DNA from 2 places in the Kitasatospora sp. NPDC056184 genome. Region 2 is predicted to be linked to the other one. Evidence: riboswitches for the same ligand, from Rfam matches in the RefSeq annotation. Region 2 holds a riboswitch; the other holds the start of a gene.
What was found. Region 2 has a riboswitch for cyclic di-AMP ahead of ACFC0B_RS26120 (peptidoglycan DD-metalloendopeptidase family protein). Riboswitches for the same ligand answer to the same signal wherever they lie in the genome.
Positions count from the first base shown of each region.

Region 1: it holds a riboswitch for cyclic di-AMP, as region 2 does, so the genes downstream of both, ACFC0B_RS09255 (NlpC/P60 family protein) here and ACFC0B_RS26120 (peptidoglycan DD-metalloendopeptidase family protein) in region 2, are expected to answer to the same signal.

Region 1 covers NZ_JBHJUI010000003.1:344,531-348,705, forward strand. Annotated here, with positions in the region: gene ACFC0B_RS09250 (NlpC/P60 family protein) at 1-645, opposite strand, end outside; gene ACFC0B_RS09255 (NlpC/P60 family protein) at 896-2,053, opposite strand; cyclic di-AMP (ydaO/yuaA leader) riboswitch at 2,064-2,227, opposite strand; gene ACFC0B_RS09260 (NlpC/P60 family protein) at 2,563-3,606, opposite strand; gene ACFC0B_RS09265 (NYN domain-containing protein) at 3,817-4,175, opposite strand, start outside.
Region 2 covers NZ_JBHJUI010000014.1:37,071-41,245, reverse strand. Annotated here, with positions in the region: gene ACFC0B_RS26125 (APC family permease) at 1-1,023, opposite strand, end outside; gene ACFC0B_RS26120 (peptidoglycan DD-metalloendopeptidase family protein) at 1,402-2,424, opposite strand; cyclic di-AMP (ydaO/yuaA leader) riboswitch at 2,427-2,594, opposite strand; gene ACFC0B_RS26115 (MFS transporter) at 2,805-4,175, shown strand, end outside.

The DNA.
Region 1 (4,175 bases), on a different contig from region 2:
CTGGGCGGCGAGCCGGGCGCGCTCGGCGGTGCCGAGGCTGTTGAGCAGCCGCTGCGCCGTGGCGAGCCGCTGCTGGATCTGCTGCTTGCTCTCGGCCAGCGCCTTGCGGATCTGCTCCAGCTCGGCGAGCTTGGCGGTGGCCTCGGCCCGGCGCTGGTCGAGCGCCCGCTGACGGCCCAGCAGCTCGCGCAGGGTCTCGTTCTGCCGCTCGGCGGCCTGGTCGAGGGTGCGGGCCCGGGAGAGGTAGCCCTCCGGGTCGGTGGAGAGCATCAGCTGGACGGTCCGGGTCATCCCGCCGCCCCGGTACTCGGCGCCGGCCACGGTGGCGAGGTCCCCGCGCAGCCGGTTGAGCTCGTCCTGGGCGAGGACGATCTGCTGCTGGAGCGTGCCGGTCTCGTGCTGGAGCCGCCGCTGGGTCTCCTGGGCGGCGTTGAACCGCTCGGAGGCCTGCTCGGCCTCGTCGTAGAGCTGCTCCACCTGCGCCTTGACGTCCTTGCGGTCGGCCGGGGCGTCCGGCGCGCCGGGAACGGCCCGGGCGCTGCCGCAGGTCGCCACGCCCAGCGCGGTGGTGGCCGCCGCGGTGAGCACCAGCGCCCGGGCGAGCGTCTGCGCACCTGACAGCGGGGAACGGCGGTGCACGGCCATGCGACCTCGGCTCCGATCCTGGGCCGGCCCGCCACCGCACCGGGGCGGGCGGCTGTCGAAAGCGGGCGTCCGCTGGCAGACGTTAGCGAGTCCGGGCAACCGATTCCAAACCCCTCCGAACCCGAATATTCGGACACCTGTCGGACATCAGATCGGTTCGCGGACCGAGCGCCCCGGCGGCCCCGGGGAAAGCCGCAGGCCCGGCCCCCCGCGCGGGGGACCGGGCCTGACGGAACCTGCCGACCGTCGGTCAGAGGCGCACGATGGTGTTGACCGGCATGTTGGAGGCCGACTCGTAGCGGACCGACGCGCCCGGCTTCGGGGCGTGGATGACCTGGCCGCCGCCCACGTAGATGCCCACGTGGTGGCGGTCGCCGTAGAAGATCACCAGGTCGCCGGGCTGGGCCTTGGAGATGTCCGAGCCGATCTGGGTGCCGGCGTTGGCCTGCGCCTGCGAGGTGCGCGGCAGCGACACGCCCGCCTGGGCGTACGCCCAGCCGGTGAGGCCCGAGCAGTCGAAGGAGTTCGGGCCGGTGGCGCCGTAGACGTACGGCGAGCCGAGCTTGCTCTCGGCGGCGGCGATCGCCGCGGCGGCGCGCGAGCCGTTGGCGGCGGGCGCGGCCGGCTTGGCGGCCTCAGCGGCCGGGGCCGAGGAGGCCGACGACGGCGCGCTCAGGTTGCTGCGGTTGGTGTCGCGGGAGGCGCGCTCGGCCTCGGCCTTGGCCTTGGCGGCCTCGGCCTTGGCGGCGTCCGCCTTCGCCTTGGCCTCGGCGGCAGCCTTCTCCTCGGCCGCGCGGATGGCCTGGCGCTCCTGCTCGGTGAGCGTGTTGAGGAGGTCCTGGGCCTTCTGCAGCTTGCCCTGGACGTCTTCCTTGGAGCTCTTCAGCTGCTGGGTGGTGGACTCCAGCTCGGCGAGCTTGGCCTGGGTCTCGGTGCGGTCCTGGTCCAGCCTGCGCTGCTGCTCCTGGAGCTCCTTCAGCGCGCCGGACTGGGTGGAGCCGGCCTGGTTCAGGGCGTCGGCCTGGCTGAGGAAGTTGTCCGGGCTGGCGGAGAGCATCAGCTGGACGGTCTGCGATATGCCGCCCGTGCGGTACTGCTCGCCGGCGATCTCGGCGAGGCCGCCCTGCGCCTCCGTCACCGAAGCCTGCTGACGGGCCACCTTGTCCTGCAGCTCGGCGACCTGCTTCTGCAGCTCCTGCTGCTTGGCCTGGGCGCCGTTGTACTTCTCGGTGGCGACCTCGGCCTGCTCGTTGAGCTGGTCGACCTGCTCCTTGACCTGGTCCTTGGTCGGTGCCGGGTCGGCGTGGGCGCCGGACTGCGCGGAGAGGGCGACGGCAGCGGCGGCGACACCGGTCAGGATCGAGACACGGGTGCGGCCGGCGGGCTTGGGACGACGATGGGACGCCACGAAGGCGGACTCCTTCTTCCTCATCCGCCTACCGGGTGAGCTGACGGGTTCGGGCGGAAGCGTGCCCTACGACGCCTCACCCGCCGCTCGCGCGGCCGGCCTGGCGCCGATTCACCCCGGAGGAACGTGGTTCCCCGGCTCCGTTCCACAGCGGACCCCCGACGACTGGGTCCTCACTCGGACGGGCCACTCGTGGCCCCGCCCCGCTGCTTCGCGAACTCGGCGGCGAACCCCGCCGCCACCCAGGCTGGGTGATCGACTGTGCGTGGTTCGAGGCACGACCCTAGTAACAGATCCGTGATCCGTTCAAATCCTTGTCAGAAAAAAGTCGGAAGAATACCCAAGTTCTTTTGTGAATATGACTGAGTGTGATCGCAGCCCCACGTCGGGCTGATCATTCTCCGTCAGGTGGCCGAACCCCGCCGGAAACGCCCCGCGCCACCCCCGTCCGGGAGTGGCGCTGATCACAGGGGCCTCGACGGCCCCCTCGGGCGTGTCGTGCCGGTCCGTCAGACCCGGCGGATCGTGTTGATCTTCATGGCGTCGGCCTTCATCACCTTCACCACGTCACCGGTGCGCGGCGCGTGGACCACCATGCCGTTGCCGATGTACATGCCGACGTGGCTGCGGTCGTCGCGGTAGATGATCAGGTCGCCCGGCTGGGCCTCGGCCAGCGACGGCACCCGGGTGCCGTAGTTGCCCTGCGCCTGCGAGGTGCGCGGCAGCGAGACGCCGGCCTTCCCGTAGGCCCAGACCATCAGGCCGGAGCAGTCGAAGGTGCTCGGGCCGGTGTCGCCCCAGCCGTAGGGCGAGCCCTGCTTGCTCATCGCGTTGGCGACCGCCGCGCCGGCCATGCCGCTCGCCTGCGGCAGGCTGCCCAGGTCGGTGCGCTCGCTGCCGCGCGAGGCGCGGTCGGCCTGCTGCTGAGCCGCCTTCAGGGCGGCCCGGTCGGCGGCGCTGAGCGAGTTCAGCAGCTCCTGGGCCTCCCGGAGCTTCTTGTTGACCTCGGCCTTGGTCTGGTTCAGGTCCTTGGTGGTGCTGTCCAGCGAGGCCAGCACGGCGGCCGCCTCGACCTTCTGCTGGTCGAGCCGGCGCTGCTGGTCCTGCAGGCCCTTGAGCGCCTCGGCCTGGCTGGAGCTGGCCTGCTGCACGCTGGAGGCCTTGTCCAGGTAGCCGGACGGGTCGGAGGTGAGCATCAGCTGGACGGACGGGTCGATGCCGCCGGTGCGGTACTGCTCGCCCGCCACCTCGGCCAGCCCGGCCTGAAGCTGGGTCATCTGCTCCTGGCCGCGGGCGACCTGGTCCTGGAGCTGGTCCGCCTGCTTGCGCAGCTGGTCGGCACGCTCCTTGGCGCCGTTGTACTTCTCGGTGGCCTGCTCGGCCTCTTCCTGCAGCTGGTCGATCTGCGCCTTGACGTCGTCCTTCTTCGGCGACGGGCTGGGCGCGGCGTGGGCGGCGACCTGGGCGGAGAGAGCGACCGCGGTCGCAGCGGCAGCGGTGAGCACGGAGACCCGCGCGCGGCTCGGCTGCTTGGGACGGCGGTGGGAGGCCAAGGGACCGGCTCCTTCTTCCAATGGCCTCACCCGAACGGGTGAGAATCCGGAAAATAGGTTTGACGCCAGACCCTAGTGAAGATCCACGTTTCGCGCCACTCCCCCGATCGCGTGAACCCCGACCGCCCACCTGACTTCACAGAACTCCCACAACATCGCAATCCAGGCGCTGACCAGCCGTCATGCCGGCCGGCCGGCGCCCGGGAGGGGTTACGGGCGGGCCAGCCGGTTCAGCAACAGCACCGACGCGACGGGGCGCGCGCCGGCCTTCCGCACGCCCTCCGCGACCTCCCGGTCGGTGGAGACCACCACCACCGGGCGCCCCTGCGGCTCGGCCCGCACCAGCCGGCGGATCAGCTCGTCCGCCGTCTCCCCGGTCCGGCTGAACCGCACCCGCACCCCGCGCGGCGGCGCCATGATCACCGGCACGTCCAGGTCCTGGCCGTCGAACACACAGGTGACCTCCGCCTGGGTGCGCTGCGCCAGCATGGCCAGCCCGCCCAGCAGCCGGATCCGCTGCTGCTCCAGCGGCAGCGTCGGATAGCCGGTCTTGGTCACGTTGTAGCCGT
Region 2 (4,175 bases):
CCGGGCCGCGCACTGGTGGAAGGCCATCGCGCAGGCGAAGGAACCGCTCACCACCAGCCACTGGAACACCGTGACCGCCCAGCCGCCGAGGTGTGCGCCGAGCGGGTCGAAGAAGAGGCTGTTGCCGTCCTTGCCCGGGACCAGGCCCTCGGCGACGTCGACCGCGCGCCGCACGCCGTTGCCGGAGACGATCATCCAGGAGACGAAGACGTAGAACACCCCGACCCCGACCACCGCGATCAGCGTCGCCCTCGGCACGACCCGCTTCGGGTCCCGGGACTCCTCGCCGTACATCGCCGTGGACTCGAAGCCGACCCAGGAGCAGAACGCGAAGAACATCCCCAGCCCGGCACCGCCCGTCCCCGTCCCGGCCACGCCGCGGAAGGCGTTCAGCGGATCGAGCGACTCCCCGGCGATCCCGTCCGGCCCGCCACCGGTGAACAGCACCGCCAGCGCGACCGCGCCCAGCACGGCGACCTCCAGCACCAGCGCCACCCCGAGCACCCGCGCGGTCAGGTGCAGGTCGAACCAGGCCGTCACCGCGATCACCAGCAGCCCGAGCGCCGCGTACCAGCCCCAGGGCAGTTCCACCCCCGACCGCGCCGCGACCAGCCCGCGCAGCGCGTACGCAAAGAAGCCGATCACCGCCGCCTCGAAGACGATGTAGGCGAGCAGGGCCAGCAGCCCCGAGGCCATCCCGAGCACCCGGCCCAGCCCGTGCGAGATGTAGCCGTAGAAGGCCCCGGCCGCGGTGAGGTGACGGGCCATCGCCACGTAGCCGACCGAGAAGACGGTGAGCACCAGGGTCGCGAAGACGTACGCGGCGGGCGCGCCGGCACCGTTGCCCTGGCCGATGACGATCGGGAGGTTGCCGGTCATCGCGGTGATCGGCGCCGCCGTGGCGACCGCCATGAACACCACGCCCGGCAGCCCGACCGAGCCCGCCTTCAGCCGGTCCACCCCCACCCCCGCCCCCGGCCGCCGCCCCGCGTCCTCGACCGCGTCCCCGCGCTGGATGGCCATCCGGCCCCCTTCACCCGCCGTGACTGTGCCGCCCGCCGGTCCGGTCGGGCGGTGACTGCCCGACAGCATCGGGGGCGCGGCGAAGGGGCCGCAACGAGGGGTGATCCGGCATCACCACCGCCGGGTTGACGCCGTGTTCGACCAGGACCCGCCCCGTTCGAGGAGGCTCGGCGAACGGGTGAACGGGTGAACGACGGCAGCCGGCCCGGCTCGCGAGGGAGGTCTCGCGAGCCGGGCCGGCCGGACGGGCGTGTCCCGCGCCCGTCGATCCACTGGAGGTACGGCGATCACCCGGTCGAGCGGTCACCCGACATGACCATTCCGGGGGAGTCGTTTCGCCCCGCACCCAGCGGTGGTGGAGAGGATCCGACCGGAGGGTCAGATCGCGACGCCGTGCGCCCGCAGGTAGGCGATCGGGTCGATGTCCGAGCCGTACTCCGAGCCGGTGCGGACCTCGAAGTGCAGGTGCGGGCCGGTCACGTTGCCGGTGGCACCGGAGAGGCCGATCTGCTGGCCGGCGGTGACGGCCTGGCCGACCTTGACGCCGATCGAGGACAGGTGCGCGTACTGGGCGTACTTGCCGTCGGCGAGCTTGATCTCGACCTCGTTGCCGTAGGCGCCGCCGTTGCCGGCCTTCACCACGGTGCCGTTCGCGATGGCGCGCAGCGGGGTGCCGGTGGCCGCGACGAAGTCGGCGCCGGTGTGGTGGCCGGAGGACCACATCGAGCCGGCCACGCCGTAGGCGGTGCCGAGCTTCGGGTTGGCCAGCGGGGCGACGTAGCCGGAGGTGGCGGCGACGACCGGGGTCGCGGTCACCGGGGCGACGACGGGCTGGACGGCGGGCTTGACGGCCGGGGCGGCCGGCTTGGTCGCCGGAGCGGCGGGCTTGGCGGCCGGAGCAGCCGGCTTCGCGGCCGGGGCGGCCGACTTGGTGGCGGGCGCGGCGGGCTTCGCGGCGGGCGCGGCCGGCTTGGCGGCCGGAGCGGCCGGGGCGGCCTTGGTGCCGAGCGCGAGCTGCTGGCCCGGGAAGATCAGGTTCGGGTTGGCGCCGACGACCGAGCGATTGTGCTCGTACAGCGCCTGCCAGCCGCCCTCGACGTTCTTCGCGGTGGCGATCTTCGACAGGGTGTCCCCGCCGACGACCTTGTAGCTCTCCTCGGCCGGGGCGGCCGGAGCGGCGGCCGGCGCGGACTGCGCGGCCGGGGCGGCCGGAGCGGCGGCCGGCGCGGACTGCGCGGCCGGGGCGGCGGCCGGAGCGGCGGCCTTCGCGGCGGGGACCTCGTGGGCCTGGGCGGTGACGGTGGTCACCAGCGGGAGGGCGAAGGCGGCACCGGTGACAGCGGTGGCGATGCCGATGCGGGCGGCGCGGGGCAGGGCGATACGACGAGCCTGTGCGGGCATGGAAATGTCCTCTCCGACGCCTGCGAGGTGAGCTGTCGGGTTCGGGCTGGAGTTGCCCGGCCGCGCACAATGGCGGCTTCACCCCAAGCCGGACCGCGGGAAATTCCGGGTCCGGCGACTTACCTGTGGGTCCCCCGCTCCTGCCGTACAGAGTTCGTTGCGTACCACCGGGCAGCGGCAGGACTAGGCGTTCCACCCGGTGGCCACCCGGGCTGACGCCGGGCGGTCGCTGAACTAAAACCCATCCGTTCGGGTGAAGCAATGTCGATCTCCGCGCCCCGGGACCAAAGTCCGCAATGCCGTGACGCTCCGCAGGAAAGCCATGCACAGTACGTGCACAATCCATTGACGGTGCGCACGTGATCCGCAACCCTGCGCCGATGTCGGAATCAGTACGCACACGATCACTCACGGAACGGGCATCCTCCGACACACCCCCGGTGACCCTTGTCACGTGGGCCCCACCGGGCTCACCATGGGCCGTGGCCACCTCCGAGGCCGGCACCCTGCGGTTGGGCACCGCGCAGGGTCGCTGGGTACTTCTGGCGACGGTGCTCGGCTCCAGCATGGCGATGCTCGACGGAACCGTCGTGAACGTCGCGCTGCCCCGGATCGGCGCCGACCTCGGCGCCCAACTCGACGCCCTGCAATGGACGCTCAACGCGTATCTGCTCACCCTGGCGGGCCTGATCCTGCTCGGCGGCGCGCTCGGCGACCGGTACGGCCGGCGCCGGGTCTTCCTGCTCGGCGTGGTCTGGTTCGCCGCCGCCTCCGCGGCCTGCGCCGCCGCGCCCACCATCGAGGTGCTGATCCTCGCGCGCGCCGTGCAGGGCGTCGGCGGCGCGCTGCTCACCCCCGGCTCGCTGGCGATGCTCCAGGCGGTCTTCCACCCGGACGACCGCTCGGCGGCCGTCGGCCTCTGGTCGGGGTTCGGCGGCGTGTCGGCGGCGGTCGGCCCGCTGCTCGGCGGCTGGCTGGTGGACGGGCCCGGCTGGCGCTGGATCTTCCTGCTGAACCTGCCGCTGGCGGCGCTGGTGGTGGCGGTGTCGGCCCGGCACGTGCCGGAGAGCCGGGACGAGTCCGCGACCGGCCGCTTCGACGTGCTGGGCGCGGTGCTGGCCGCCCTGGCGCTGGGCGCCGTCACCTACGCGCTGACCGCCGCCGGGAAGGGCGTGTCCGCCGCGGTCTGGGTCACCGGGGTCGCGGGCCTGCTGCTCGGCGCCGCCTTCATCGCGGTCGAGCGCCGCACCCCGGAGCCGATGCTGCCGCTCGGCCTCTTCTCCTCCCGGCTGTTCACCGCCGTGAACCTGGTCACCCTCGCCGTCTACGCGGCCTTCAGCGGCGTCTTCTTCCTCCTGGTCGTGCAACTGCAGATCGTCTCCGGCTTCTCCCCGCTGGTCTCCGGGCTGGCCCTGGTGCCGATCACCGTGATCATGCTGGTGCTGTCCGCCCGGGCCGGCCGGCTGGGCAAGCGGATCGGCCCCCGGCTGCCGCTCACCGTCGGGCCGGTGCTCTGCGCGGTGGGCGTGCTGCTGATGCTGCGGATCGGGCCCGGCGCCTCGTACTGGACGGACGTGCTGCCCGCGGTGGCGGTGATGGGCTTCGGCATGGTGCTGCTGGTGGCACCGCTGACCGCCACCGTGCTGGCGGCGGTGGACGTGCGGCACGCGGGCATCGCCAGCGGGGTCAACAACGCCGCGGCCCGGGCGGCCGGCCTGCTGGCGGTCGCCGCGCTGCCCTCGCTGGCCGGC